Regions from separate parts of the Peribacillus sp. FSL E2-0218 genome, predicted to be linked through region 1. Evidence: riboswitches for the same ligand, from Rfam matches in the RefSeq annotation. Region 1 holds a riboswitch; each other region holds the start of a gene.
What was found. Region 1 has a riboswitch for S-adenosylmethionine ahead of MHI53_RS19670 (methionine ABC transporter ATP-binding protein). Riboswitches for the same ligand answer to the same signal wherever they lie in the genome.
Positions count from the first base shown of each region.

Region 2: linked by a shared signal. The riboswitch ahead of MHI53_RS13570 (bifunctional homocysteine S-methyltransferase/methylenetetrahydrofolate reductase) and the one ahead of MHI53_RS19670 (methionine ABC transporter ATP-binding protein) in region 1 are both predicted to bind S-adenosylmethionine.
Region 3: linked by a shared signal. The riboswitch ahead of MHI53_RS12635 (YezD family protein) and the one ahead of MHI53_RS19670 (methionine ABC transporter ATP-binding protein) in region 1 are both predicted to bind S-adenosylmethionine.

Region 1 covers NZ_CP150304.1:4,094,686-4,104,713, reverse strand. The annotation lists gene MHI53_RS19685 (zinc-dependent alcohol dehydrogenase family protein) at 1-598, shown strand, start outside; gene MHI53_RS19680 (amidohydrolase family protein) at 736-2,046, shown strand; gene MHI53_RS19675 (GNAT family N-acetyltransferase) at 2,521-2,988, shown strand; SAM riboswitch class I at 3,120-3,231, shown strand; gene MHI53_RS19670 (methionine ABC transporter ATP-binding protein) at 3,389-4,411, shown strand; gene MHI53_RS19665 (methionine ABC transporter permease) at 4,425-5,075, shown strand; gene MHI53_RS19660 (MetQ/NlpA family ABC transporter substrate-binding protein) at 5,097-5,969, shown strand; gene MHI53_RS19655 (M20 family metallopeptidase) at 6,047-7,252, shown strand; gene MHI53_RS19650 (Fur-regulated basic protein FbpA) at 7,463-7,681, shown strand; gene MHI53_RS19645 (Fur-regulated basic protein FbpA) at 7,713-7,904, shown strand; gene MHI53_RS19640 (dienelactone hydrolase family protein) at 7,989-8,351, opposite strand; gene MHI53_RS19635 (NUDIX domain-containing protein) at 8,542-8,961, shown strand; gene MHI53_RS19630 (TIGR00730 family Rossman fold protein) at 9,023-9,604, opposite strand; gene MHI53_RS19625 (hypothetical protein) at 9,764-9,934, shown strand.
Region 2 covers NZ_CP150304.1:2,832,893-2,842,920, forward strand. The annotation lists gene metH (methionine synthase) at 1-2,429, opposite strand, end outside; gene MHI53_RS13570 (bifunctional homocysteine S-methyltransferase/methylenetetrahydrofolate reductase) at 2,422-4,269, opposite strand; SAM riboswitch class I at 4,373-4,471, opposite strand; gene MHI53_RS13575 (MOSC domain-containing protein) at 4,578-5,231, opposite strand; gene MHI53_RS13580 (Ku protein) at 5,634-6,473, opposite strand; gene ligD (DNA ligase D) at 6,626-8,467, shown strand; gene dapF (diaminopimelate epimerase) at 8,735-9,721, opposite strand; gene MHI53_RS13595 (NCS2 family permease) at 9,907-10,028, opposite strand, start outside.
Region 3 covers NZ_CP150304.1:2,622,413-2,632,440, forward strand. The annotation lists gene MHI53_RS12615 (nitrite/sulfite reductase) at 1-223, opposite strand, end outside; gene cysC (adenylyl-sulfate kinase) at 240-839, opposite strand; gene sat (sulfate adenylyltransferase) at 879-2,027, opposite strand; gene MHI53_RS12630 (phosphoadenylyl-sulfate reductase) at 2,057-2,761, opposite strand; gene MHI53_RS12635 (YezD family protein) at 2,947-3,090, opposite strand; SAM riboswitch class I at 3,240-3,349, opposite strand; gene ssuE (NADPH-dependent FMN reductase) at 3,584-4,120, opposite strand; gene pdxT (pyridoxal 5'-phosphate synthase glutaminase subunit PdxT) at 4,538-5,137, opposite strand; gene pdxS (pyridoxal 5'-phosphate synthase lyase subunit PdxS) at 5,139-6,026, opposite strand; gene MHI53_RS12655 (PLP-dependent aminotransferase family protein) at 6,158-7,555, shown strand; partial or broken gene MHI53_RS12660 (transposase) at 7,863-8,438, shown strand; gene MHI53_RS12665 (D-serine ammonia-lyase) at 8,440-9,777, opposite strand; gene pabB (aminodeoxychorismate synthase component I) at 9,821-10,028, opposite strand, start outside.

The sequences.
Region 1 (10,028 bases):
GTTGATTTGCACAGAATCGTTGGCGCTGAAGCCGGATGATGTATTGGTCGTGAATGCCTGCGGATCTGCGATTGGCCGTATCTTCACCCAGCTATCGAAGATCCTTGGCTTCAAGCTGATTGCCGTAACGAGAAACGATACCTACACCGCTGAACTGCTCAAACTCGGTGCCGATCTTGTAATCGACACGTCCAGGACAGCATTGACCGATGCCGTGATGGAATGGACGAGTGGGCGAGGAGCGAATGCGGCCATCGATTCTGTGGGCGGCAATGCTGGCTCTGAGCTGGCTTTTTGTGTTCAGCCTACTGGCATTCTGCTGACGATCGGTCTGCTATCAGGTCAATCCGTCAATTGGGCGAAAATTTCTAAAGCGACAAAAGTTCATGTTCAGATGTTTCACCTAAGGCATTGGAACCAGCGGGCGTCCGTTCAAACCTGGCACGAAACGTTTGACCGCTTGCTCGGCTTCATTGCCGATCATAGCTTGAAACTCATGCTGCCTCATTCCCACTATGACCTTCGGGATGTGCAGGAAGCCATTACTGTCGCCGAAACTTCCTCCAGCAATAGAGGAAAGGTGTTTTTAAGCAGCTGATTAAATGGAATTAGCTTCCTAAGGTAAAAGGTAATCGCCCCTGATAATATGGAATTACTTGAATACCGGTAAGAGGCTAGGGTAGAATGCGGAATAGACACATGTTGAGCAATGATACGACTTTGGAGGAGATACGAATGAAAACGATATATATGAATGCTACTTTTTTTACCATGGATAAGGAAAATCAAATCTTTGAAAATGGCATGATGGTTGTGCAGGATCAAACCATCTCCTCTATCGGTCCGCATTCAAAAGAGCAATTGAAGGATGCAGATCAAGTGATCGACCTTGGCGGGAAATGGGTGATGCCAGGTCTTGTAAATGCCCATTCACATATCGTGATGACGCTATTGCGCGGAATCGGGGATGATATGCTGCTCAAGCCATGGCTTGAAACGAAAATCTGGCCGATCGAGGCCCAGTTCACAACCGAAATTGCCTCAGTAAGCACACAGCTTGGCATCTTGGAAATGATGAAATCGGGCACGACGACCTTTTCGGATATGTTCAATCCAAATGGAATAGATGCAGGGGCTGTCATGGAAACGATAAGCGAAACAGGCATGCGCGGAGCCTTCTCCTACACGATTTTCAGCTTGGGTACCGAAGAAGACCAAAAAGCGAACCTCACCGGGGCTGAACAGTTCTCGAAAGCGTATAAGAATTTTGCCGATGGCCGCCTGACCACCATGGTCGCACCGCATAGCCCGTATGCCTGTACACCTGAAGCCATTTCCGAGAGTGCCCGGATCGCTAAGGAAAATGACTTGATGGTGCACATTCACGTATCGGAAACGGACTTTGAAATCCTCGACATCGAAAAGCGGTACGGATCCCGTCCTGTCGAACACCTTCGCCGTCTAGGACTGTTCGACCAGCCGACCGTGATGGCCCATGGTGTCGTTCTCAATGATGAAGAACGGTCGATATTAAAACAGCATGACGTCCGTGTTGCCCACAATCCAATCAGTAACCTAAAGCTCGGATCGGGGATTGCCGATGTTGTCAGCCTCTTGGATGCAGGCATTAAAGTGGGCGTGGCAACAGATGGCGTAGCTTCCAATAACAACTTCGATATGTTCGAGGAAATGAGGACGGCAGCCTTGCTGCAAAAAGGCATCTACAAGGACGCCACTAAATTCCCAGCCCAAACCGCACTGGCCATGGCCACCAGAATGGGCGCCGAAGCAATCGGCATGAGTCACACCGGATCACTCGAAGCAGGTAAAAAAGCGGACTTCATCACGATTTACCCTCACGACAAAGAACATCTGCAGCCGCTAAGCGAAGCTTACTCACACTTGCTCTATGCCGCACGCGGAAACGACGTATGCGATGTATACATCGATGGCAAAATGGTCGTCAAAGACCGCGTCTCCCTCACCATCGACGAAGAAAAAGTCATTGCCGAAGCCAATCGCCTGCAAGGAACCCTTTCACGATAAATAACAATGAAAAGAAGCTGCACGTACAGCTTCTTTTTTTTATGGATGGAATGATGCAAAGGCGGATCGGCCGAATTAATCGAGGTGTAGGACGAAATATTCGTATGTAGGCCGGAAAAAACGGGGGTTTGGTCGGTAAATTCGAATGTGGGACGAATTAAATGGGGTTTGGGACGAAATATTCGATTGACCGCAATAGTAGCCAGCTAATGTTAAACGATGAACTGGTTAAACAATCTTTGCTAGCATCGACAATTTAATTCATTTTATAATGGAATATGTTGTTAATGTGTAGTATACATGATTTTTACAGCATGCTTCATGTACATGTAAAGTGATGAAGGGAATGAAAAAAGAAGCTTATTCTTTTAGAGAAGATTTGCAGCAGTTGGAGAAAAGTGTCCTCTTATTTAACAATAAAGAGTGCAAGTACCTGTCATTATTATCCCAACAAAACGAAAGAGAGTGATGAAGTTGATATTTAGAACCATAGATATCGATAAAGATAAGGAAACAATCGTTGCATTCAGGAAGGATTCGTATGTTGTAAGTTTTGGGTCTGAAGAGGGTTTTGGAGATGAGCGATCGTATTTGAATAGAATTAAAGAAAGGGTGCGCCAATTTCCGGATGGGCAGGTGATCATTGAACGGGATCAGGAGCCGATCGGACAGATGGAGCTTCAAATTCGGGAATATGAAGGTACTGAAATTGGCTATGTGAATCTGTTTTATCTTATTCCCGAATACCGGAGTAAGGGGCTTGGCAAGGAATTGGTCGGCTATGCAGAAACCTTTTTCAGGAAGTTCGGGGTATCCGAATATCAGTTAAGGGTGTCTCCGGATAATCAACGCGCGGTTCGGTTCTATACGAAGTCAGGAATGGTGAAGCTAAGGGAAGAAAACGAAAAATATCTTGTATGGAGAATGAGGAAATCTTTATAATAAATTATATTGATATAATAAAAAAATAATAAATAAACTATCCTGTCAAAATTTTTTGAATGATGAAAATGGTGGTTGACTTTAGCTGGATTTGAAGATATAGTGAAGGACATAATTAAATATAACGTTATTTCTTATCAAGAGATGTGGAGGGACTTGGCCCTATGATACCTCGGCAGCGGGTTTTTACTTTTGTAAAAATACTGTGCTAATTCCAACGGACGAAAGTTTGAAAGATAAGAAGGAGCTTTTCTTAGATAATTAAATTAAGAGTTTACTCTTTTTTATTTCTAAAAGAGGCCTCTTCTGTCTGATGACGGAGGAGGCCTCTTTTGTTTATTCATGCAAAGCTCTTCTCTGATAATGAAATCGAAAAAACGAACAACTGGGGGGAGACAGGATGATTGAGTTTCAACATGTTAAAAAGGTTTACGAAACGAAGAAGCAGACCGTCGAAGCATTGAAAGGCATCGATTTGACCGTCGAGAAGGGGGATATATTCGGTGTAGTCGGTTATAGCGGGGCCGGGAAAAGTACGTTGATCAGGCTAGTCAACCTGCTGGAACATCCTTCAGAAGGTAGGGTAGTCGTCGGCGGGAAGGAGCTCACTTCATTGAGCCCGAAGGAATTACGGGCAGAAAAGAAGAAAATCGGGATGATCTTTCAGCATTTCAACTTACTAAACTCGAAGACCGTTTTTGATAATATTGCTGTACCGCTGGTTTTATCGGGCACGCCAAGTAAAGAGATCAAAGAGCGGGTAAGCGAGCTGCTTGAGTTCGTCGGCTTATCGAGTAAAGCAAAGAGCTATCCGGAACAATTATCCGGCGGTCAAAAGCAGCGGATTGGGATTGCACGGGCATTGGCCACCAACCCATCGATCCTTTTATGTGATGAAGCGACATCCGCATTGGATCCGCAAACAACGAGTGCCGTGCTGCAGCTCTTGAAGAAAATCAATAAAGAATACAATATCACCATTCTGCTCATCACCCATGAAATGTCCGTGATCAGGGAAATTTGCAATAAGGTGGCAGTGATGGAGGGAGGCTTCGTGGTTGAACAAGGCTCCGTGTTCGAGGTGTTTGCCAAGCCCAAAACGGCTATCGCCAAAAACTTCGTGAGAACGGTGATCCATGATGAGATTCCGCAAAGTTTCCTAAAAAGGATAGGGACGCACATTCCGATTATTTGGAAAATTAATTTTATTGGGACTACTTCCGGCACCCCGCTGCTTTCTACGATCTCAAAGAAATATGATGTTCACTTAAGTGTTTTATCAGCCAATATTTCTGAAATTCAAGAAACGCCGTTTGGGAATTTGATCATCGAAGTGACGGGTGACAAGCAAGAGGTAGCCAAGGCTTATCAATATATTAAAGATGAGGGGATTCTCGTCCAGGAGGTGCAGGTAAATGGGTAATACACTTTGGGGAATGGAAATAACGGCAGAGCAGCTGTCGACCGCTTTCGGCGACACTCTTTATATGGTAGCCCTCTCGTTGATTTTTTCCGGGCTGATCGGGCTTCCGCTTGGCGTCTTGCTCGTCATAACAAGGAAGGGTCACATCATGGATAATAAATGGATCTTTAATGTATTGAACCCAATCATAAATATTGTGCGATCGGTTCCTTTCATCATCTTACTTGTCGCAATCATTCCTTTTACTAGATGGATCGTAGGCACTGGAATCGGTTCGAATGCAGCGATTGTTCCGCTTGTTTTTTACGCCGCTCCTTATATTGCCCGGCTCGTCGAGAACTCCCTGTTGGAGGTGGACAAAGGAATCATCGAGGCAGCCCAGGCAATGGGGGCAACAACATGGCAGATCATCCATCGCTTTTTGATTCCTGAGGGACTTAGTTCGCTGATCCTAACCTTCACAACAGCGACAATCGGGCTTGTCGGAGCTACTGCGATGGCAGGGGCCGTTGGTGCTGGCGGGGTCGGAGATCTAGCTTTGGCTTACGGTTATCAAAGATTCGATACGATGACGATGGTCGTCACGGTAGCAGTGCTCGTGATCATCGTTCAATTACTGCAATCCACCGGGAACTTCGTTTCCAGAAAAATCAGAAGAAGATAAATATATCAGGAGGTAGGAGACATGAAGAAAATTTTAGTAACGATCATGGTATTGGCATTTGCGCTCGTGACGGCAGCATGCGGAAACGAGAAGGGGGCATCAGGCAGTTCAGATGATGTGAAAACCGTGAAAGTCGGAGTCAACAGCGGGGATACGAGAACGTGGGAGTACATTGTCGAATTAGCCAAAAAGAAGAACCTGAATATCGAGCTGGTCACGTTTAATGATTATATCCAACCAAACCTTGCCTTGAGCGAGGGCGAAATCGATGCGAATTCATTCCAAACGGTCGCCTATTTCGATGAATTCATTCAAGATCAAAATTTGAAATTGGAGGCCATCGGGTCTACCGTCATTGCGCCAATGGGCCTTTATTCGAAAAAACATAAAAGTATAAAAGATATTCCAGATGGTGCCACTATTGCCGTTCCGAATGAAGCAACGAATTGGGGCCGCGGCTTACTCCTTTTACAGGAAGCGGGCTTGATTACATTGAAAGATGAATTCAATGGGTCGGGATCAGCGAATATCATTAAGGATAATTCGAAAAACTTGAAAATCAAACCTGTTGCTGCCGGAAGTACGCCACGTTTGCTGGATGATGCCGATGCTTCCACCATCAATAGTAACTTTGCCGTGGAAGCGGGACTTAACTTAAAAGATTCATTATTCCATGAAAGTAAAACGGCGAAACCGTATATCAATATCATTGCCGTCAAAAAGGGAGATGCCGATCGTCCTGAACTGCAAAAATTAGTCGAACTTTATCAGTCGAAAGAAGTGGAAGCGTTCATTAAAAAAACGTATAAAGGAAGCTCGATTCCGGCATATGTGACGGTCGATGAATTATTGAATTACCAAGATTCCTGGACAAAACCAGCTAATGAAAAATGATGTAAAGATCGAAAGAGCCGGATGCAATATAGGTAGCTGTCCGGCTTTTTCATTAACAGAAAAGGGGAGATAGCAATATGGGAATTGAATTAGTGAAGTCGCCTCAGCAAATCATTGCCGATCACATCGATGAACATTCCAAATTATATGTGGAAACGAGTCAGGCGATCCATGCCAAACCAGAAATTGGCAATCAAGAGTTCTTCGCTTCGGATACGTTGACGAAATTGCTTCAAGCGGCGGGTTTTGAAGTGACCCGCGATATAGCTGGACACGAAACAGGATTCATCGCCAAAAAAACCTCTTCCAAGCAAGGACCCACGATTGCCTTTTTAGCCGAATATGATGCACTGCCGGGGTTAGGTCATGCCTGCGGCCATAATATCATCGGGACGACGAGTGCGGCGGCAGGCATTTCCCTCGCTCAAGTGCTGGAGGAAACAGGCGGTCAGGTGATCGTGTTTGGAACGCCTGCCGAAGAGGGAGGTCCCAATGGAAGCGCAAAGGGCAGCTTTGTGAAGCACGGCCTATTCGATGAGGTCGATGCTGCGATTATTATCCATCCGGCCGGAAAAACGGGTGTGACAAGTCCATTTTTGGCTGTCGATCCTCTTGATTTTCACTTTTACGGAAAAGCGGCACACGCTGCGGCTGCACCGGAACAAGGCGTGAATGCACTCGATGGGGTCATCCAGTTGTTCAATGGCATTAATGCTTTGCGCCAGCAGCTTCCATCCGAAGTCAAGATTCACGGAATCATCACCAATGGCGGGGAAGCGCCTAACATCATTCCGGAATATGCTTCCGCGAGGTTCTACATCAGGGCGACAACATGGAAATTATGCCAGGAAGTATCCGGAAAAATCCGTGATATTGCAAAAGGTGCAGCACTTGCCACAGGAAGCACCGTCAAAGTCGAACGGTTCCAGAATGAAGTGCTCGATTTCATCATTAATCCGGTTCTGGATGAGGTGCTGAAGGAAGAACTGACTGAATTAGGAGAAGCGGTGGCACCAAGAAAAGAAAATGGTTTCGGTTCGACGGATGCAGGTAATGTTAGTCATGTGGTCCCGACGGCCCATCCTTATATCAAAATCGGGCCGGATGAGCTGATTGCCCATACGAATGAGTTCCGCGACTGCGCCAAATCCCCAAGAGGGGACCAAGCCATCCTCACTGGTGCAAAGGCACTTGCCCTTACAGGGTATCGATTGATTTCGGATAAAGACCTGTTAAATAAGGTAACGGCTGCATTTCAGGAAGCGAAGCAAAAGGCTGAATGAAATTTTGAAAACAAGAAAAAAGTTGTTGACTATGAAGCAGAGAGTTTGTAACATAAGAGACAATAATACTTAGTAAACTAATAAGAATTATAGGTTAATTGACCGGATAACCGGAGACTTTTTCTTTCGTACAAAGAGATGTCTCCGGTTTTTTTTATGTCAGGTCAAGAGAAGTACGCAGTGGTGTTCATAATAAGGGAGGGTTTTATTATGGGGATGAGATTACGCAAAGCAGTCGAAACGAAACGGAACTTTCTGATCAATAAGTTGATTAACGAAGGGATTTATAAAAAGAACGACATCCATCTATTTGAATGGACCTTGACCGATTTAGAGGAGGAATATAGGAAATTAAGGAAAACGAAGCAGATTGAAGCCAATCCAGAGGATCATCCCCCCTGTATGATCGAGCATTGGGCCATCCACTGAAACAAGCAAATAAAGAATAGGAGCGGGTGAAATGAAGAAGGATGCGAAAGAAAGACAACGGGAATTAATTTATAAACTTAGGATCCATCACCTCTACAAGAGTGAAGAGCAGCTTTTGAAGCTACCCTTACATGAATTGGAAATGGAATACAAACGGGTGCAATCGGACTGTCATCCCCACAGTGATTCGGGTTCGATTAACTGGATTCATGCAAAACGTTAACACTTCATGTTCCGCAAAAAATCATTCATGATGCTAAATGCCTTATCGGCTGATTCGGCATCATAGTTGGAAGTATAGGAGTCACTAACTTCCACTGAAAGTATGTATATCGATAGGCTTAGCTTTTAAAATTGAAATCAATTCGTCCACATCAAAAGATCGCTCTTCTTGAGCAAAGAATAGCAGTACAGGGCACTGTGGCACCAATTCGCTATAATTCCTGATCCGAGAACCGTAAAATCCAACGATTCCATCGACACATTCTTCCTCACTGCATATCCAGGCCACAGTCGCACCTGCACTGAACCCAATGATGAAAACGTGTTTGTAGCGGATAAGTATTTCATTCAGGGCCCCAGTGATACCAACCTTCTCTCGAAAATGTCGATAAGCTGCCTCTTTTTCAGAATAACCAAAAACTAGCTCTCGTTCCTCGAATTCGGACAAATGACAGCGAAACGCTGATTTGCCAATGCGTCATAAACATCATGCCTATTGAAAAACTCGAATAGGGCGAATCAAGACATGCCACAAGAAAAAGGAAATAAGTCTTACAGAAAGGAATATAAATTATGATAAATGATTCAGGAAGCAACAACCATTTTCCATCTATCCAGTTAAGGACGGGAGGATGATCATGATGCCGATAAAAAAAGCCTACGGGTATGTGACAAGAATCAATAAGGGAGAGACACAGGTATTGGTTTTCCAACATCCCATAGCTGAAGCGGGGATACAGATACCGAAGGGTACAGTGAAGTCTCAAGAAGATGCGTACCAAGCGGTGATTAGGGAAATAAAAGAAGAAACAGGTCTGGAAAATATTCGTGTCGAGGATTTAATTGCCGAGGATTTGTGGGAGAACGCAGATGGCGCCATCCATCATAGATCTTTTTATCAAATCCGTGTATCGGACGTTCCTGATGAATGGGACCATCAGCCACAGGGCGGCGGAGATGAAGCGGGGCTGACCTTTCATTTCTTCTGGATTTCATCCGAACATGAAGTGGAACTTATTAAAGGACATGGAGATTATTTAAACCTGATATTCACCTAACCCATCCGTTTATTACAAGCGGCCAAGATCATCCTTGATCATGGCCGCTTGTTCTTTATGATCAGGTTTGATTTTCGGTCATGAACGTTTTTACGGTTGGCGGCTCATATGTATTGAATTGATCAAGAAGTCCACTTGGTTCAACATCTACCAGCGCCATGGAACGGAACTTTTCATGCAGGAACTGTTCGTCGGACATATGATTGAATAAAGCGACTAAAGGATCATAATAGTGATTGATATTTAAGAGTCCGCAAGGTTTTTGATGAAGACCAAGCTGAGCCCAAGTGAATATCTCAAAAAACTCTTCCAATGTTCCTGGCCCGCCTGGCAAGGCCAGGAACCCATCTGAAAGCTCGGCCATTTTCGCTTTTCTTTCATGCATGGATTCCACGACGATCAGCTCGGTTAAGCTCTTATGTGCGATTTCTTTTTTCTCTAGAAAATCGGGCATTACGCCAATCACATTACCGCCTGCTTCCAGAACGGAATCTGCAACCGCCCCCATGATTCCGACACTTGAGCCCCCATAGACAAGGGTAATCTCACGTTTTGCCAGCTCCCTGCCCAGTTTTTTAGCTTCTTCAACATAGACAGCAGATGCACCTTTGCTCGATCCACAAAATACAGCTAGACTTTTCAAAATATCACATCTCCCATTTAGTAATCTTCCTTTCTTATCATACAAAATTCAAGGGGGTTTGTTAAACTTGAATGATTTAATGAAAGGTGGATGCATAGGAACGTCACTGAATTTCAACATGGGGTAAAAGAAAATTATGAAGCCCGATGATGGTCGGGAGTGGGCATCTTCATCATTCGCATTGGCTTTTTGGCAGAAGAAACCGGGGAGGGAGCTCGAGCCATTCGCTCCCTTAAGATGGGGTGGGATAGACCCAATGAAGTTAATGGCTCGTTTGAAGTGAACAAACAGCAGCTAACCGAGAATTGGGGGATGTGCAGGGAAACATGAGCGTGATTTGAGAATGAATACAATCTTCCTTTGGAAAGAAGTGTTGAGTGCCCATAAAAAGAAACGATCTGAACGCTATAATCTTAGATGGCAT
Region 2 (10,028 bases), 1.3 Mb from region 1:
AAATCGGTGAATTTACGGGACAAGGCAGCCCCTCCAACCAAGATTGGGGTATCTATGCCCGCTTGTCTCAAATCCTGGGCCGTCAAGACCATTTGCTGTGCCGATTTCACTAGTAAGCCTGATAGTCCAATGATCGTTGGTTCATGTTTCCGGACCTCTTCAATGATTTGCTGAGGCGCAACCTTAATACCAAGATCAATGACCTCATACCCATTATTCGAGAGAATGATATCCACTAGGTTTTTGCCGATGTCATGCACATCCCCCTTGACAGTCGCTAAAAGGATCTTCCCTTTCTTCGCGCTATCTTCGGAATTCTCCATCAGCGGCTCAAGATGAGACACTGCCGCCTTCATCACCTCTGCACTTTGAAGCACTTCCGCGACAATAAGCTGATTGTCGTTGAATAATCGCCCCACTTCACTCATTCCAGCCATCAATGGGCCATTGATGATTTCCAGTGGAGCATCGCCGCGCTCTATGGCCTTATTCAAGTCTTCAATTAAGCCTTCCTTCGTCCCTTCGATAATATTGTTGCCTAACCGCTCGTTCAATGGCAGGACGACACCATCATCCTTCTTCTCCGCTTTTTTGCCACGGTAAAATTCAGTAAAGGTGGCCAAGGTTTCACTGGATGTCTCGAAAAGGAGGGCTTCAGCCAATTTCACTTCATCATCAGGTATCAGGGCGAAGCGTTCAAGCTTTTCCGTATTCACGATAGCGTAATCGAGGCCTGCTTTTGTACAATGATAAAGGAAAACGGCATTCAGGATTTCCCTGCCCCGTGCGGGCAATCCGAACGAAACATTCGAGATGCCAAGTATCGTCAAGCATTCCGGAAACTTATCTTTGATTGCCTTGATTCCTTTCACCGTTTCCAATGCAGATCCGATATATTGCTCATCTCCGGTACCGACTGGAAATACAAGCGGGTCAAAAATGATATCACTTTTGTTTAGACCATATTTATTGACAAGCAAGTCGACAGAACGTGTGGCCACTTCGATTTTCCGTTCAGCATTGACGGCCATCCCCGTTTCGTCGATGGTTCCGACGACGACGGCGGCACCATATTGATGGATAAATGGTACGATTTTTTCAAAACGTTCTTCACCATCTTCAAGATTTATGGAATTGATGATCGATTTTCCTTGTGAATGTTTTAATGCTTGCTCAAGGACGGCTTCATCCGTCGTATCGATGACCAAGGGCACCTTCACCTTTTTGACGACCTCTTCCACGAACTCCTTCATATCGCCGAGCTCATCGCCATCCGGGTCTGCGAGACAAATATCAATGACATGTGCACCTTTTTTCACCTGGGCTCGTGCTATTTCGGCTGCTGGCTCGTAATGTTTTCCACGGATCAGCTCCTTGAATTTTCTTGATCCGATTACATTCGTTCTCTCTCCTACGAATAAAGGACGCATTGACTCATCGTAAATGAGCGGCTCTATGCCTGATACGGCGTGGCCATGAGCAGATTCAGCCTTTACGCGGGGCTGCAGGCCGGAGAGCGCCTTGGAAAGCTCCCTTATGTGCTCAGGTGTCGTACCGCAGCACCCTCCGATGATATTGACCCAGCCTTTTTCGGCAAATTGCTTCATTTTCTCCGCAAGGGAAACCGGTGACTCATGATAATGTCCCTCCTCATCCGGAAGGCCGGCATTCGGGTAACAGCTGATGGCACTATTTGAAATCTCTGCAAGCGTCCGGATATGATCGATCATGAACTCCGGTCCTGTCGCACAATTCAAGCCGACAGCAATAGGTTTCATATGTTCGACCGATAAATAGAAAGCTTCTATCGACTGGCCGGCAAGTGTAGTGCCCATCGGTTCGATCGTACCGGATATCATCACCGGGACTTCTTTTCCGATTTTGGCGAAGGCGGCTTTTATTCCAGAAAAGGCCGCCTTGACATTAAGCATGTCCTGACACGTTTCCACCAATAAAAGGTCGACACCGCCGTCCAAGAGGCCGAGTGCCTGCTCTTCGTAAGAGTCGGTTAAAACATCGAAAGTCGTTCCTCCTGTAACCGATAGGGTTTTTGTCGTGGGCCCCATCGAGCCTGCTACATATCTTGGCCAGCTACCCTTTGAATACTTTTCACAAGCGTTGACGGCAAGCTCTGCGGAAATTTTATTAAGTTTGTATGCAATCGTGCTTATTTGGTATTCATCAAGAACGATGCTTGTCGCACCAAAAGTATTTGTCTCGATGATATCTGCACCTGCTGCCAAATAAGTTTCGTGGATGGATTGGATGAGTTCCGGCTGCGTCAGCGATAAATATTCATTGCATCCCTCGAACTGCTCGCCTCCGAAATCCGCTGCCGTCAAATTCTCTGCCTGAAGCATGGTTCCCATCGCTCCATCAAGCAGGAGAATTTTGGAATCCAACTGTTCTTGTATCGCTTTTTTATTCATGCACTGCCACCTCTGATGTTTGTTTACTATCGGCTTTCCTTATATATTTGGTAAGTTCGGCTGTCATTTCATAACGAAGGAATGGGGTGATTAAATAGATTCCCTTGAATTTATCCCTTGCTGCGTCCACTAGCTCCCTTGCAATGCTCACGCCTTCTATCCTTGCCTTTACAGGATCATCCCCGGCTAATGCCATCGCTCTCCTGACATTGTCAGGCAATTTGATGCCTGGGATTTCGTTGTGGATGAATTCGGCATTCCGCGTGCTTGTCAAGGGCATGATACCGATAAAAATCGGCGTTTCCAAATGTTTGGTCGCTTCATGAACTTCTTCCATCTGTTGGACTGAATAAATGGGCTGTGTCAAAAAGGAATGAGCACCACAGGCAATTTTCTTTTCCATACGCTGCACCGCTTTATCCAAGTACTTCACATTGGGATTAAATGCGGCGGCAATTTTGAAATTTGCCCGTTGGCCCAAGCTTTGACCCGAATAGGAAAGGCCTTCATTAAATTGTTTGACCATGCTTATCAAGTCAAAGGAGGATAAATCATAAACCGAAGTGGCTCCAGGGAAGTCCCCGATCTTGGATGGATCGCCGGTAATGATCAATATCTCATTCAAGCCTACCGTCTGCAGGCCCATTAAATGGGATTGCAGGCCGATTAAATTACGGTCACGACATGTTATATGTACCATTGGTTTCACATTCAATTGATCTTTCAGTAGATTTGCCAACGCTTCATTCGATATCCTCGGGGAAGCAAGTGAATTATCCGCTAATGTAATCGAATCGACCCCTGCACTTTTCAAAGCCTTCGCCCCGACCATGAAAGTTTCTATTCCCAGCTTCTTCGGTGGATCGAGTTCAACAAGGATCGTCCTTTCTGTTTTGGCCTTTTCATATAGAGGAAGTTCTCCTTCTCTATCACTGATCTCCATTATTTCTATTTCACGGGGTTTCGTTAATTTTTCTTTCACGGGAACCAGGCTTCCAACTGCATTCTTCACAGCTTGAATATGCAGAGGAGTCGTACCGCAGCATCCGCCTATGATCGTGGCACCCTGCTTACGTAAGTCCAGGGCACTCGAACTGAAATATTCAGGCACTGCCTTATAGACGAGCCTGCCGTCCACATAATCCGGGAGACTGGCATTTGGATAGATGGCAATCGAAGCATGCTTTGGCAGGCTCACTTCTTCCAAGGCACGAATCATATGGTGCGGACCAAGTCGGCAATTCACGCCGACGACATCGGCTCCCAATTGCTCGAGTTTTTGAAAGGCTTCATTCAAATGGATCCCATTTTGGAGATTGCCCAATTCATGCATTGAAACATTTGCGATGATTGGCAGTTCCGTTTCTTTTTTTACGATTTCCAGCACGGTTTCCAGTTCTTCGAGGTCATAAAAGGTTTCCAGGAGAATCCCATCCGGGCTTTCCATCAGCAGGCTGTAAAGTTGTTCACGAAAGCCTCGCTTTATTTCCTCCATGCTTAAATCCGATTTTCTTATACTCCGCTGGGCCCCGATCGTACCGAAGACATAGGCCTTGCCTTTTGCCGCTTTTTTGGCAAGGATGACTCCCTGACGATTGATCTTGCTTACCTCATCTTCTAGTCCATGTCGCTTCAACTTGTTGAAGTTGGCACCATACGTGTTCGATTGTAGGATGTCGGCACCTGCCTCCAAATAGGCACGATGGATCGATTCTATTTGACCTGGATTGGTACAGTTTAATTCCTCATAACATTGATCGATGCCATAGGAGTATAATAAAGTCCCCATCGCCCCTTCTCCAACCAGCATTCTTTCTTTCAATTCTTTACGAAAATTCATTATTACACCCTCTCTCAAAAACAATTCTGTTTTTGTCATATTCTAAGCGTATGAGAGAAAAGAAAAAAAACCTTCTCAAAGAAGAAGGTTTCTTGGAACATTCTCCTCATCTATCAAGCTCCGCTTGCTGGATTTAGCACCTTTGCCTAAGCTGGTTGCTGAGGTTTCGTCGGGCCAGTCCCTCCACCTCTCTCGATAAGATCGATATATAATTTTCATAAAATTTTAAAATTTATTTATATTTAATTTACCTTAATAATCTGTTAATTTCAATACCTTACCGCGCATTTTTTCATTTTCCCTACAATTCATTCAGTCCTGCCAGCCTGAATGCGCTTTACGGCCCTTTGTTTCCAGTCGTCCGCGAGTGAATCCACAGCAAGTAATGCACTCGCTCCTTCCTCCCCGTCCCGTCCATGAAGGATCACCTCAGTTGCGAATTGAACCGTGATTTTTTCCTGCTGGCGTTCGAGTAACAAAATTTCATCTTGTTTCTTTATGGTCCCCTCTTTGATCACTCTTGCAAAATAACCAGTGAAACCCGTTTTCATAACTATTTTCGAAAGCCCGGCCTCACGGTTAAAATGGGAAATCGTCGAACATGGGATCCTTCCCTGGTTAATTTGGACGATCGCATCGCCTATTTGATAAATATCACCAATATAGGTAGCATCCTCTGTCATCCCTGCAACGGTTACATTTTCACCAAACGCGGGAATATCAAGCCTTTTATTGAACTTCTCATTCCATAATGCGTAGTGTTCATAGGGATAAAAACATACGACTCGATCAGGGCCTCCATGAAACTTTTCATTGCCTACCCCATCACCCATTAGGCCAGATTTCGTTACAGTCACGGTGTCCACTGCTTGTTTATTCATGGCAGAAAAAATGTTGACATTCGCAAATGTTTCTTGTTTGGGCTTACTGACTTGAAGTGAAACTATTTTCTTGTTTTCCATTCTTCGTCTCCCTATCCTCATTTAGTATATACCATCCTTATATGAATAAATTATACTAAAAATCCATTTGATTCTATAGCCGAATAGGAGAATATCCCAAACTTAAAAACCGAAAACGGTTCCCATGCTTTCAATTGGTTGAAATATCATGGAATTCCAGAAAAAATCATCAGTAAGTTATCGTAATTTTGTTGCTATTTCAGAATTAAATATGATAGAATATGAACACAATATATAGTCGAAAACTACAACGGTTCGCCTATATGTTGATTTCACGATTGAATTCCTCATTGTCGCTCTTAAGGGAGCGATTTTTTTTTTGCCCTGCATCGATCTCCACTTAAACGAAAACCCAAATAAAAAGCCAAGCGACGCACTCCTACTCCGCTTGGCTTTTTAGTATTATGCTTGTTTCTTTTTTTTCGTTGCCGCCTTCTTACGGGTGGTTCTTTTCTCCGGTTCTTCATGCTTCGTCCGGTCAATGGAAGCTTGCAACGCCTCCATTAAATCGGTTACATTGTTTGCTGCCGGTTCCGACGTTTTGGCTGCAATCGTCTTCTGTCCCGTTTTCTTTGATTCAATCAGTTCGAGTAAAGCGGTGCGATAATCATCCGTGTATTTGGTTGGTTCAAAAGTCGACGTTAATTGATCGATTAAAAGCACGGCCGTATCAATTTCTTTTTTTACGATCGCATCATTTGCAGGGATGTTCGGAACATCGGCTGCGGAGCGGACTTCATCCGGATAATGAATCGTCTCCATCACAAGGGTATTATCAACGACCCGAATGACTGCCATTTGCTCTTTTGAGCGAATGATGATTTTGGCGATCCCCACCTTATTGGATTCCTTAAGTGCCTGTCTTAGAAGGGAATAAGCCTTAATCCCCCCATCATTGGGGGACATATAATAACTGCGGTTAAAATAGATCGGATCTATTTCTTCTATTTTCACGAAATCCACGATTTCCACTGCTTTTTCTTCATTCTGTTTTTTTAGCTGTTCCAGTTCATTGTCCTCCAAAACGACAAACTTTCCTTTTGTATATTCGAAAGCGCGGACAATATCATCTTTACCCACTTCTTTCTGGCAAACCGGACACACTTTTTCATATTTGATTGGTGAATGACATTCCTTGTGCAGTGTCCGTAAAGATATATCCTTATCTTCCGTAGCCGCATGAAGTTTAATCGGAATGTTCACCAAACCGAATGATATGCTCCCCTTCCACATTGTATGCATATGGGTCACCTCATAACTTATTTTTAATTTTGAGAACACAGTTATTATTCCCCTTTGTAAAAAAAAAACCGAAAAAAAATTTGCCAACTCTAACCCGTTGTTTTTTTGGCAAAATAATGTTAATCATTTATTTGCGGAAGGTGTTTTTCAAAATGAAACCGATGCTGCCCACTTATTACCCGGAAGCGCCCGTCTCTAACGATTGGCGTTATGAAGTCAAATATGACGGCTTTAGGGCCATCTTAACGATTGACTCCGATACGATAAGCATCAAGAGTCGAAACGAGAAGGAATTATCCACGTTATTCCCGGAAATCGTTACATTCATAAAAGAAATGGAACTTGAAGCGTATCTACCGTTGCAGTTGGATGGAGAATTGGTCTGGCTGACGAATCAAGCCAAAGCAGACTTTTTTCAAATCCAATGGCGTGGCCGCCTGCGTAACCCATTATTGATTTCTGAAAATGCTCATTTTTCCCCATGCCGTTATATAGCGTTCGATCTGCTGCGCATAAAGGGCAAGGACATCAGAAATCAATCCATGGAAGAGCGCAGGGAATGGATGGTGAAGATGGGAAAAGAACTTGGCCTCCCTAGTCCTCCTGACCCAGCAGATAAAGCTTTAGTACAAATAATTAAGAGCTTCAATTCTTTGAATGTCGCGATGAATGAAGTAATCCTTTTGGATGGCGAGGGAATGGTTGCAAAGGAAATACGGGGAACCTGGCAAGAAGGGAAGCGAACCACCGCCTGGATTAAAGTGAAGAATTGGAAGGACATTTCCTGTTTCATCACGGCATTGCATAAAGAAAATGGATACGTTTCCCTCGGGGTATACAAGGATGGAAAAGTAATGAAAATTGGCAGCGTCAAAAATGGTCTGAGTGCCCAAAATAAAGGGATCCTGCATGATTTAATCAAGCGAAATGCCTCTGGAGAGGACGCCCAATTTTTTTATATCCAACCTTCGATATGCATCGAAGTTCAATGCTTGCATGTTTATGAAGAAAATGAATTGCGCGAGCCCCAATTTTCCCAATGGCTTCTGAACTTGGATCCAAAAGAATGCACATGGGAGAAATTCGTAATAAGCCAGTATACCTTTCCAGAAACCGTTCAAATAACCTCCCGTGATAAGCCATTATGGACAACGGCTGGCAAAGACGTGATTAAAGTGGAATACCTCCAATACTTGCGTGAAGTTTCCGCTTTCTTCCTACCTTTCTTAAAGGAAAAACTATTGACTACGATCAGGTATCCTCATGGCACGCTCGATCAAGAGAGATTTTTCCAGAAAAACAAGCCTGACTATGCGCCGGGCTTCATTAAAACGTTCAAGGACGAAGATATTGAATATATGCTATGCAACGATGTTGAAACGCTACTTTGGTTTGGTAACCAACTGGCTTTGGAATTCCATGCCCCGTTTCAAAAAGCGGGGAAAACAAAACCTGATGAAATCGTCTTGGACTTGGATCCTCCTTCGATCGAATACTTTTCACTAGCAATAAAGGCAGCACAAGAAATAAAAAAGGTGATGGACTCATTAAGAATGGAAGCTTTTGTTAAAACGTCCGGCAACAAAGGGCTTCAGGTACACATCCCGCTGCCCGAAGACCAATTCACTTACCAAGAGACACGCATATTCACCGATTTTCTCGGCCATTACCTTACAAGTTCCCACCCCAATGATTTTACGATGGAAAGATTGAAAGTGAACCGGCATAATCGACTTTACTTGGACTTTATCCAGCACAGTGAAGGAAAAACCATCATAGTGCCATATTCGCCACGAGGGAATGGTTTTGCAGGCGTAGCTACACCTTTGTTTTGGGAAGAAGTGGACGAAGACCTCCAGCTAAAAAACTTTACCATCCTAACCGTCCCGACCCGTATCAAAAGGGACGGCTGTGCTTTCAGGGAATATCGCCATGTCGATAATGGCACTGCCTTCCAGGATGTATTGGCCTTTCTCAAGCAAAAGAAAGACTAGCATTGGCGCTTATAATTGTAAAATTGGGGCGTTTTCCCGTAAGTTTACGGCATTCTCTCTTCATTTGCAGACGGTTTCTCACGATTGGGAGCGGTTTCTTGCGAGTTTGGGTGCTTTACTCGTGAATTTCGGTGCTTTATTCGCCAGTTTGGGTGCTTTACTTGCCAGTTTGGGCATTATTGGAGCCACTTGAAAGAGCTACTCGCTCAAGATTACGTTTCAAAAAAAAGGTTGCGAATCCATTGATTCGCATCCTTTTTTTCTTGTCTATAATGCAGTTTGCAAGTAGGTTTGAACTTCATCTTGCAGTTTGGCATATAGGCTTGCTTCTTCTTCGAATTCGTCTTTTTCGAGTATTTCAAATTGGTCGGGATGATTTTTGTCTATTTCAAGTGATACTTTGAATTCATAGGTTGCGTTCCCGATTAGGTCAATTGAATAGGTTTGATTTTCTGTATCATGGTGTACGACGCATTTAACTTTTCCGCCGTTATTGTATACGGAAATTTCGCGCTCCAATTCATTCAATCCAGCAAAGCAGGTTACTAGGCTAGATGCTGACATCGCCGTTCCACAAGCATTGGTGAAGCCTACTCCACGTTCAAAGGTCCTTACGTAAATGCTGCCTGGTTCGAGTTCTTTGACAAAACTGACATTGACGCCATCAGGGAAAAGCTCATTCGGTTGATTGACCTTGACGGAAAGGTCCTCTTGCAGGTCGCTTTGTAAAATGGCGTTATCTACAAGGGTAATCAAATGCGGATTGGGAACCGCCAATGCCGAAAACAAAAGGGAAGAATGAAGCTCTGGCAATGGTTCGTTTTGCAGCGTTTCTTTTTCAATGATGAGCGGCAAATCCTTAACATTGAAACTGACGGGGGAAATTTCAACCTTGAACGTTGGAATCCCCTGATAAATATCATCCGTTTTTTCAACGAGTAAATTTGCTTTCATCGTTTCGACGATCATTTTGTCGAGTCCTAACACATCATTTGCATATCTTGCCACACAGCGAAGTCCATTACCGCACATGGATGCTTCCGATCCATCGGCATTAAAGACACGCATCCGGCAATCAGCCTGTTCACTTTTCATCACAAACAAAATACCGTCTGCTCCAAGTCTCCCCCTATTGCAAAGTGCCTTCGCTAAGTTTTCTCTTTCTTGTTCAGTAAACGTCAAGTTCGTGGTCAATTCATCAATGATTAAGAAATCATTTCCTGAGCCATGGCTTTTTAGCCCTTCAATAATCATCCTGTCACTTCCTTAAATATGCATGTCATTATCATTTTTTAAAATATTCTATATCATAGCATTTTCACAATCGATGTGTCATCGCGAAAAGTAAAAAAATCATCCGATCCCTCAATATTATGTACTATGCAAGGAAGAGCGGCCGACAGGAGAAATCCTCCTTTCCAACCGCTCTTCCAAAAGTATTAACCGATCAAACCGATGATGAAATAGACGATAAACATGGCCGCACTCACATACATCGGGGCTGAAACTTCTCTCGCCTTTCCGGTTACAAGCTTCAAGAATGGATAGAGAATGAAACCGA
Region 3 (10,028 bases), 1.5 Mb from region 1:
TAACGACACGCATCATCCAGTAGCCTGCTTCCTTGGGACGTTGCAGGTAAAGGCCGGCCCATTTGAACATATCCCATTCCTCTTTAGGAATCGATTCAAAACCATTTGCGGCATAATGGGCAATATCTTCAAAGATCTTCAACCCGTCTTTTTCCAATTTCCTGATTTCCGTTTTATTTTTAGCAATCAAAGGATTATCCGACCAAAATTTCTCGTACACCATTCGTTTTCCTCCTTGATTAAATCGCTCTCTTTGCTGTCAAAAAGCCGATTACTTGTTCAACGCACTCTTCTACACTGTACTGGTTGGATTCCAAGATGATTTCCGGCTGTACTGGCTCCTCGTATGGGGAGTCGATTCCGGTAAAGTCTTTGATGATTCCCTTACGCGCCTTGTCGTAAAGGCCTTTCGGATCACGCACTTCGCATTCTTCGATGGGACACTTTATGTATACTTCAATAAACTCCCCTTCTTCGAGTAAATCGCGGACTATCTGCCGGTCCGCCCGAAAAGGTGATATGAAGGCGGTCAATACGAACTGCCCGCTATCCACAAAAAGCTTGGATACTTCGCCGATCCGCCTGATATTCTCCGTCCGATCCTCTTCGGAGAACCCTAAATCTTTATTTAACCCATGACGGATATTATCGCCATCCAACACATAACTTCGAATATCCCGGTTATAAAGCTCCTTGGCGACTGCGTTTGCAATGGTTGATTTCCCTGATCCCGAAAGCCCCGTGAACCATAGGACTGTGCTTTCATGCCCGTTCTGCTTCCGGCGCAAATCCTTGGTCAGTGACGATTCATGCCATGTTACATTTGTGTTTTTATTCATTGTGCTCCCCCTCTTCCTTCAAACCTTCAAATTCACTACTTAGTTATAAACTTCATTCTTCTTTAGACCTTCGATCAACACCTCAATGACTTCCTTACGGCTAAAGGTGGCCGGAGGAATTTCACCGTTACGCAGCATCTCCCTTACCTTCGTTCCGGAAAGGATCACATGGTCTTCCTTGCGATGCGGGCAAGTTTTTGCCGATGCCATATTGCCGCAGGCTTTGCAATAAAAACTATGTTCAAAGAATAACAGTGTGATGCCTAGCTCATCCGCATTAAAATTACCGAAGATTTTTTGCGCATCATATGTGCCATAATAATCGCCAACCCCCGCATGATCACGCCCGACAATAAAATGAGTGCAGCCATAGTTTTTACGGACCATCGCATGGAAAATGGCTTCCCTCGGCCCTGCATATCGCATCGCAGCAGGGAAAACGGCAAGCGAGACTCGATCCTCAGGATAGTACTTTTCAAGCAGCACCTTATAGCTTTCCATCCTCACATCTGCCGGAATGTCATCGGATTTGGTGGCACCTACTAGCGGATTCAGGAATAAACCGTCAACGATCTCCAGAGCTGTCTTTTGGATGTATTCATGTGCACGATGAACAGGGTTCCTTGTCTGGAATCCGACAACCGTTTTCCAGCCCTTCGCTGCAAAATCTGCCCTTGTCTCGACAGGGTCCAAATAATGGGCATGGAATTGGGTACGCTCGATTCTTTTGACCAATTTTATTTCTCCGCCGGCATATACGTTTCCGCGGTCATATAAATTTTTCACACCTGGATGCTGCTCGTCATCCGTTTGATAGACCCATGTTGCTTCCAATTTTTTATCCGGAGTGAAGATATCGGAAACGGTAAGGACTCCATATGTTTCCCCCTCATGAGTCAGCTTGACTTCCTCGCCGATAGTAAGGGTCTTTGCCGCCGCTTCAGTTAAGGGCAGTGTAATCGGAATGCTCCAAACGTGGCCGCTGCTTAGCCTCATCGTCTTGACAACAGCATCATAATCTCTTTTCGAAAAGAATCCTTTTATCGGGCTGTATGCACCCGTACCGATCAACTCAAGATCGCTTAATGCGATGGCATCAATTTCGATCGAGTTTGTTATTTTACTAATATCATATGTTGGTTCCCAAAGATCAATTAATGTTCCTCCGTGAGGCAGACTGATTGTCATGCTAATTTCCCCCTATGGTTTCTATTTATTTAGGATAAATGCAAGCCGCATTCCGTTTTTTGAGCGCCTTGCCAGCGGCCTGAACGTAAATCATCCGCATTTATGGCCGGTGTTGTGCATGTTTTGCATCCGATACTCGGATACCCGTTATCATGCAGGATATTATACGGCAGTCCATTTTTGTGTGCGTACCGCCAAACGTCCTTCCATGTCCAATGAATCAGTGGACATATTTTTATCGACTGAAACTTATTATCCTTGTTGATATACTCGGTCATAGCCCTTGTTTCGGATTGCTCGCGCCGCAGTCCGGACAGCCAAGCCGTTGCCGTTGAAAGCACATCGGTAAGCGGAGTGATTTTACGGATATGGCAACACTTGTTAGAGTCGTTAAGCCATAGTTCATCTCCATATTCCGCAGCTTGTTCCTCAAGCGTCAAAGCAGGTTTCTTCATCTCGATTAAAAGATTCGGATATCTTTTTTTCACTTGATCGATCAATTGGTACGTTTCTTCAAAATGGACATCTGTATCGAGGAAAACGATTTTGGCCGAAGGATTGACCTTTGCCAGTAAATCTGTAAGCACAATGCCTTCTATCCCAAAGCTGCAAGCATAAATGAGCTTATTCCCGTATTCCTCATTAGCCCATTGCAGTACTTCTAAAGCCCCTTTAGTCTCACTACCTTCAGAAAAGACCGGTAAAAAATCGGGATTGAAATTTTCATAATTAATTAATGCAGCCAACTTTATAGCCCCCTCTAAAAACTTTCTTGCGAATCATTGGCCAGAGTAACAGGTAATCGGAGCCCACAGTAATTTGTTCAAGTTTAAGTGATTCTAGGAAAAAGAGACGAATCTAACCAATACTCTCTTTATATCAGTTAAACACGCCTCTAGTTTTTCTAGTCAGCAGCTGCTTATTTAATTCTCAGCTTTTCATTTCTTTCCATTTGAATGATTTTACCATCTTGGACAATAAGTGTGATGGATCCGTATTTCATTAAATGAAGCATTTCTTGGAGCCGTTCAAATATTTCCTCAAGCTGATTCTCTTTATCCAAAATAGTTCCCCCCTAAGAAAATCGACGAATTGTTATTTTCTTAAATTTATATAATTCCACACAGCCTTACATTGTTATGGTTTATTATAAGTTTTTTGAAAAAATAAAAATCTTTCCATCATGGAAAGATTTCAAGGTAAATAATCGTTACCTTATCTTCCAAAATGGTAAACCATTTTGTTGGATGTAGCACCTTGCATACATCATGCAGGTTGCTGGACTTCAAAGGGCCAATTCCCTCCGTCGCTCTGGATAAGTTTTATTATTTTAAATATTAACATATATTCAATCCATGTCAATGGAGTTTTCTTATAAAACAACTTGGATTAATTAAATGGTTGAATTGTCATTATTATACACACTACTCTCTTGTTATATTTATGTTCATGAATATGAAAATGGACCCATTTTTTAGAGTCCCTCCGGAGAACGGGTCCATTTTCATAATTTTTGCTATCCACGATTAAAATCAATTCGCAAAAACGGAAACAAATCACTCATTTCTTAATTGAATCGCTTCTACAAATTCTTGAACCTGGCCCTGAACGCGATCAACCAAGTTCAAATCTTGAATCGGGCTTTCTGGAGCCGTTTTGTCTATTTCCTTATCGACGAAATAAATGCCCTGCAATGGCTCGCCTTTCAAAATGGAAATTAACGGCTTAAGTGCGTAATCTATTGCCAATAGATGCCTGTGACTTCCGCCAATCATGATCGGAAGCACTGGCTTTCCCTTAAATGCGCTTTCCGGCAACAAATCAATCAATGCCTTCAATACCCCTGTGTAGGAGGCCTTATAAACAGGTGATCCAATGATGATCCCCCTAGCTTTTGAAATCTTTTCCGCAAGCTTTGAAATGTCCTCACTATTATATTTGCCTTGGAATAAATCATCTGCTGAAAAGTCGGTAATTGAATAATACGCTGTGGTATAACCTTCCTTCTCAACTAATGACTGAATATGTTTCAGTGAAATGTCCGTTCTGGATGGAATCGCAGGACTACCTGATAATATGACAATTTCGCTCATGTACATTTCCTCCTATTATATGATTTCAAATCAGCATTACCCATCATGGTTTTTTCTGCTCGCATTTTTATCGTAATAGTCTGAAAAATGGAAGTCAAATCCTAACCCTTGGCTAATTGTCGTTCTTTCCCTCTTTCTATCAAAACAGGTCTGCAGCTTCTTCATGGTCCCCCACACCAAAAGAATATCCATCTATCTATTAAAGGACTCCCGCATAACAACGCTCGTCCAAGTGAGACAACATGGATGACGAGGGCAGCAAGTGCCTGAAGTGAAAATCGACAATCCACCAAAATTGGGGGAAAAGTCATGCCATGATATTTATTACCGCTGCTTTTTTCCATAGTCATAAAAAAAACTGTAGACAAACTCTCTATGAAAATGAGTTTGTCTACAGTCTGAGCTCCCCTTTGCTTTTTAGCAGGTTTTCAGTTCCGCTTCCTTCAGGGATTCTTTTACCATATTAATGAAAATTTGCATATAACGATTATCACCCGTTAATTCGGGATGAAAAGCACTGACAAGGACCTGTTCCTGTCTTGCTGCCACCACTTTTTGATCATATTCAGCCAAAATCTCTACATCTGCCCCAACTCCATCAGCATATGGCGCACGGATGAAAACGGCTTTGAATGGTTCTTCCATTCCATTGATTGCTAGGTCCGCCTCGAAACTATCACGTTGACGTCCAAACCCGTTTCTCTTCACGGAAATATCCATCAATTCAAGATAAGGCTTTTCATCACCAGACAACCTATTGGCTGCCAAAACCATTCCCGCACAAGTGCCGAAGATTGGTTTCTTTTGTTCAAAGAAAGTTTTGATTGGTTCCAGAAAGCCATAGCGATCCATAAGCTTCCTCATCGTCGTGCTTTCCCCGCCAGGTATGATCAAGCCATCGATTTCGTTTAACTGTGACGGTTTTTTGACGATTATTGCTTGCGCACCGGCTGAATCGATTTGGTTCAAGTGTTCTTCAACTGCTCCCTGTAATCCTAAAACCCCGATCGTTATCATTTTACCAACCACGTTCCTGCATACGTTCTGCTGGAGCCAGTTTAGAAATGTCGATTCCTTTCATTGCACTGCCTAACTCTTTTGATAAGCGGCCTATTAATTCGTAATCAGTGAAATATGTAGTAGCTTGAACGATTGCCGATGCGAATTTTTCAGGAGTCTCTGATTTGAAAATGCCGGAACCTACGAATACGCCATCTGCTCCTAATTCCATCATCAATGCAGCATCTGCTGGTGTGGCGATTCCTCCAGCTGCAAAATTAACTACAGGCAATTTACCTGTCCGTTTGATTTCTCTTAAAATTTCAAACGGGGCACCTATATTTTTTGCTTCCGTCATTAATTCATCGTCACTCATGATGCTCACCTTACGGATTTGGGACTGGACCTTTCTCATATGGCGCACGGCTTCCACGATATTGCCAGTACCTGGCTCTCCTTTTGTACGAAGCATCGATGCTCCTTCGCCGATCCGACGGGCAGCTTCGCCTAAATCACGGCAGCCACAAACGAAAGGTACTGTGAAGTCACTTTTTAAAATGTGGTATTCTTCATCAGCAGGAGTAAGCACTTCACTCTCATCGATATAATCCACTCCCATGGATTCCAAGACCCTTGATTCGACAATATGACCAATCCTAGCCTTGGCCATGACCGGGATGGAAACGGCATTCATTACTTCCTCGACAATTCTTGGATCCGCCATTCTTGCAACTCCACCAGCTGCCCGAATATCGGAAGGTACGCGTTCCAATGCCATAACGGCCACGGCACCCGATGCTTCAGCGATTTTTGCTTGTTCCGCGTTGATGACGTCCATGATTACGCCACCCTTTTGCATTTGTGCCATTCCTCTTTTAACTGTTTCTGTTCCTAATAATTTTTCCATTTTGATTCCTCCTAATATTTGCATTTTTTAGATTTGTTATTTAGTATAAAAAATAGTTGACCGCATTGAAAGTGTCAGTTTTAAATATTTTAATGGGTTCAGCGATTTCAAATATATAAGGCGGGAACAAAATGAACATGCTAACGTGTGATTTAAAGCGATTTAGTGACGTACCATTGTATGAACAATTATATTCACATATTAAAAAAGAAATAATCGAGGGACGGCTACCTTTTGGTGCAAAATTGCCTTCCAAGCGGAAATTAGCAGAATTCCTCCAGATTAGTCAAAATACAGTGGAGACTGCTTATGAGCAGCTGACTGCTGAGGGATACGTGGAAGTCATCCCGAGAAAGGGATACTATATTCAAACATTCGAGGATTTAGAGTATACTCAGACTAAGCATGTTGCGCTGGAACCATTTACAGTCAAAGAAGGGGAAGTGCAGTATCATTTTCACCCAAGTCAAATTGATACGGAAAACTTTCCTTTTGAGAAATGGCGCAAATTCATGAAAAATAAAATAGATGTGTCACGTCAAGAGCTTTTGCTACTGGGCGATCCTCAAGGGGAATATGAATTACGTTGTGAAATAGCTCATTATTTGTATCATGCCCGGGGAGTTCAATGTGTTCCTGAACAAATCATCATCGGTGCCGGCATGGAAATTTTATTGCAGCAGCTCGTCCTGCTTTTCGCCAAAAATACCATTTACGGTGTGGAAGATCCAGGTTATCACTTAATCCATCGCATTTTACGCAGCTATCCAAATGAGGTGCATCCCTTAGAGATTGATGAAGAAGGGGTAAAGGTCAACCCGATTGAGGATTCCAGCATCGATGTTGTGTATGTCACCCCTTCGCATCACTTTCCCTATGGGACGATCCTTTCCGTCAACAGACGTACTCGTTTATTAAATTGGGCGCAAGGAGGAGAAGACCGCTATATTATCGAGGATGATTATGATAGTGAGTTTCGTTATAGTGGTAAAACGATTCCTTCTTTACAAAGTATGGATGCAGGCGAAAAAGTGATTTACTTGGGCTCTTTTTCAAAATCATTGATGCCCTCCATCCGGATCAGTTATATGGTTCTGCCAATTCCATTGCTAAAAAAGCACCAGCAGGAATTATCCTTTTATCATTCAACCGTTTCAAGAATTGACCAGCATGTGCTGACACAGTTCATGAAGGAGGGGGATTTCGAAAAGCATTTAAACAGGATGAGGAAAGTGTACCGCCGCAAGCTGGATAAAGTGATTGAATTGCTTAAACCACATAAAGACCTATCCATCACTGGTGAACGCTCAGGGCTGCATATCGTGCTACTCGTGAAAAACGGCATGGACGAACAAACACTCATTCAGAAGGCAGCTCAAAAGCAAATTAAAATTTATGGACTTTCCGCCTATTCGATAGAAAAGAAGGATGAACACCATACCCCGACAATCATATTGGGCTTTGCAGGCATCCCTGAAGCTGAATTGGAACAGTCGATTCACCTTCTATTGAAATCTTGGGGTTTATAATTAACAAAAGAAAAGAAGTTCACGATGTGAACTTCTCAGACTGTAGACAAACTCGATGAAAATCGAGTTTGTCTATTTTTATGGGCTGTACAATTTAGACGTTGATTTCCACTCCAGGCACTCGCTTTCCGCGGGCGGTCGGGGAGCCTCCTCGGCTTTGCCTGCGGGGTCTCCCCTAGACGCGCTTTTCCCGCAGGAGTCTCGAACACCCGCTCCAATCAACTTTGTCTTACCTTTTAGATAGAACACTTTTGACTGGAGTCATTTTTGTTTTAAAATTGAAGGATTAAAACTTGAGGTGATGAGGATGCTTTCTAAACATGATTCTATTCAGCGAGATCAACTTGAAATGATTACTTTAGATCAACTGGTGCCACCGAACCATTTGGTTCGTAAAATGGAGGCTGCCATTGACTTCACTTTCATTTATGACTTGGTGAAAGATATGTACTCAGAGGTAGGACGCCCAAGTATTGATCCAGTTATTTTAGTTAAACTGACTTTCATTCAATATACCTTCGGTATTCGTTCCATGCGTAAAACGATTGAAGAAGTTGAAACCAATATGGCTTACCGTTGGTTCTTAGGCTATGGTTTCCATGATAAAGTACCTCATTTCTCTACGTTCGGAAAAAATTATGAGCGACGCTTTAAAGATACAGACCTGTTTGAACAGATTTTCTGTCGCATTTTAATGACAGCTGCTAATAAAAAGTTAATAAGTGTAGAACACGTTTTCGTGGATTCCACACATGTGAAAGCCAGTGCGAATAAACGGAAATTTGAAAAGAAAATCGTTCGTAAAGAAACACGAGCGTTTCAAGGACGTCTTCAAGAAGAAATCAATCAAGATCGTGAAAACCATGGAAAGAAGCCTTTTCCGCTTAACTTTTAGCTAAATATTGTTCCATCATTTCTTTCGGCACCATGCTTCCGCCAGTCGCCCAGATGATATGTGTTGCTTTGTTCATTTTCTCCAAAAGTTTGTGATTTTCTAGATATTCCCGGCCTGTTTGATGCGACAGAAGGTGTATCGGTCCATAGGCCCCTGCAAGGGCGGATGGTTCCAAATAATGCCCTTCGGCCTCAGCCATCATTCGCAGTAACTCAAATAATCGCTGATCCTCTATGGTATAACTGCCGCTTAGGATGGAAGTCATCAACCTGGAAACTAAACCAGATGGCCTTCCGACTGCGAGTCCGTCCGCTTCCGTTTTATTATCGATTCCAAATTCCTGTACCGATACCTTGTCATGAAGCCCTGTCATCAATCCCAGTGTCATGCATGGCGAATGTGTCGGCTCTGCAAAAAAACAATGGACATGCTCACCAAAAGCAAGTTTCAGGCCATATGTGATTCCCCCTGGACCGCCACCGACTCCGCATGGCAGGTATACAAACAAGGGGTGGTCTGCATCAACAAGGATGGAGCGATCCTCCAATTGGTTTTTCAGGCGCCCTGCAGCCGTGGCGTAACCGAGAAACAAGTCAATCGAATCTTCATCATCAATAAAATGGCAATGGGGATCAAGTGAGGCTTCCAGCCTTCCTTCTTCAACAGCCTTACTATAGTCATCATCGTATTCCTTTACAATGACACCAAGACTTGTTAATTTATCCTTTTTCCACTGCTTCGCATCTCCTGACATATGTACGGTTACCCGAAAGCCCAGCTTGGCGCTAATAATGCCTATGCTCATGCCTAAATTCCCAGTAGAACCGACTGCAATCGAGTAATTTGAAAATAACTCCTTGTATGCTTCGCTTGCAAGGATTCCATAATCATCCGTTTGCTTTAACCCGCCATGCTTCATGGCAATCTCCTCAGCACGCTTCAAAACTTCATAGATGCCTCCACGCGCCTTGATAGATCCGGATATCGGCAAATGACTATCGCATTTAAGCAAAATCTTCCCTGGAATTACAACCTTATAGGACTTTTCCATGTTTTCTTGCATGGACGGAACCTCGACTAGTGGCGATTCTATTATTCCATGCATCGGCCCTGTTTCAGGAAATGCCTCGACAATATAATCAGCGAACCTCTCCAATCTGTCTTCTGCCGATTTAACCTGGTCGGCCAGGACGATCGTATCATCCAATTCAGTCCCGTAATCCGGATTCAACCAGAACATCTCATCCATATTTACCAATTTATTTAGTAATCGATGCTTTTCCTGCCACTCAAAAATCGATAAACCTGCGATTGTTTTCTTCTCCAAAGCAGTCCCTCCCAGTATAATTCTGCTACACATCCATTTCTTTTCAAAAGGTTAAGTGGACTTTTACCATCCCTCTCACGCTATTCGTAAACCATATTTCTTCAGCCAAGGTCAGATCATCCTTTGAAATCTGCCTTTCCTTGATTACGTTTCCCTTGATTAAATCCTGACGAAACGTACCTGCAAGGAGCCCAGCTTCGATTGGAGGGGTAAAGAGGTCACCCTCCATCTTCACCACTACGTTTCCGTTC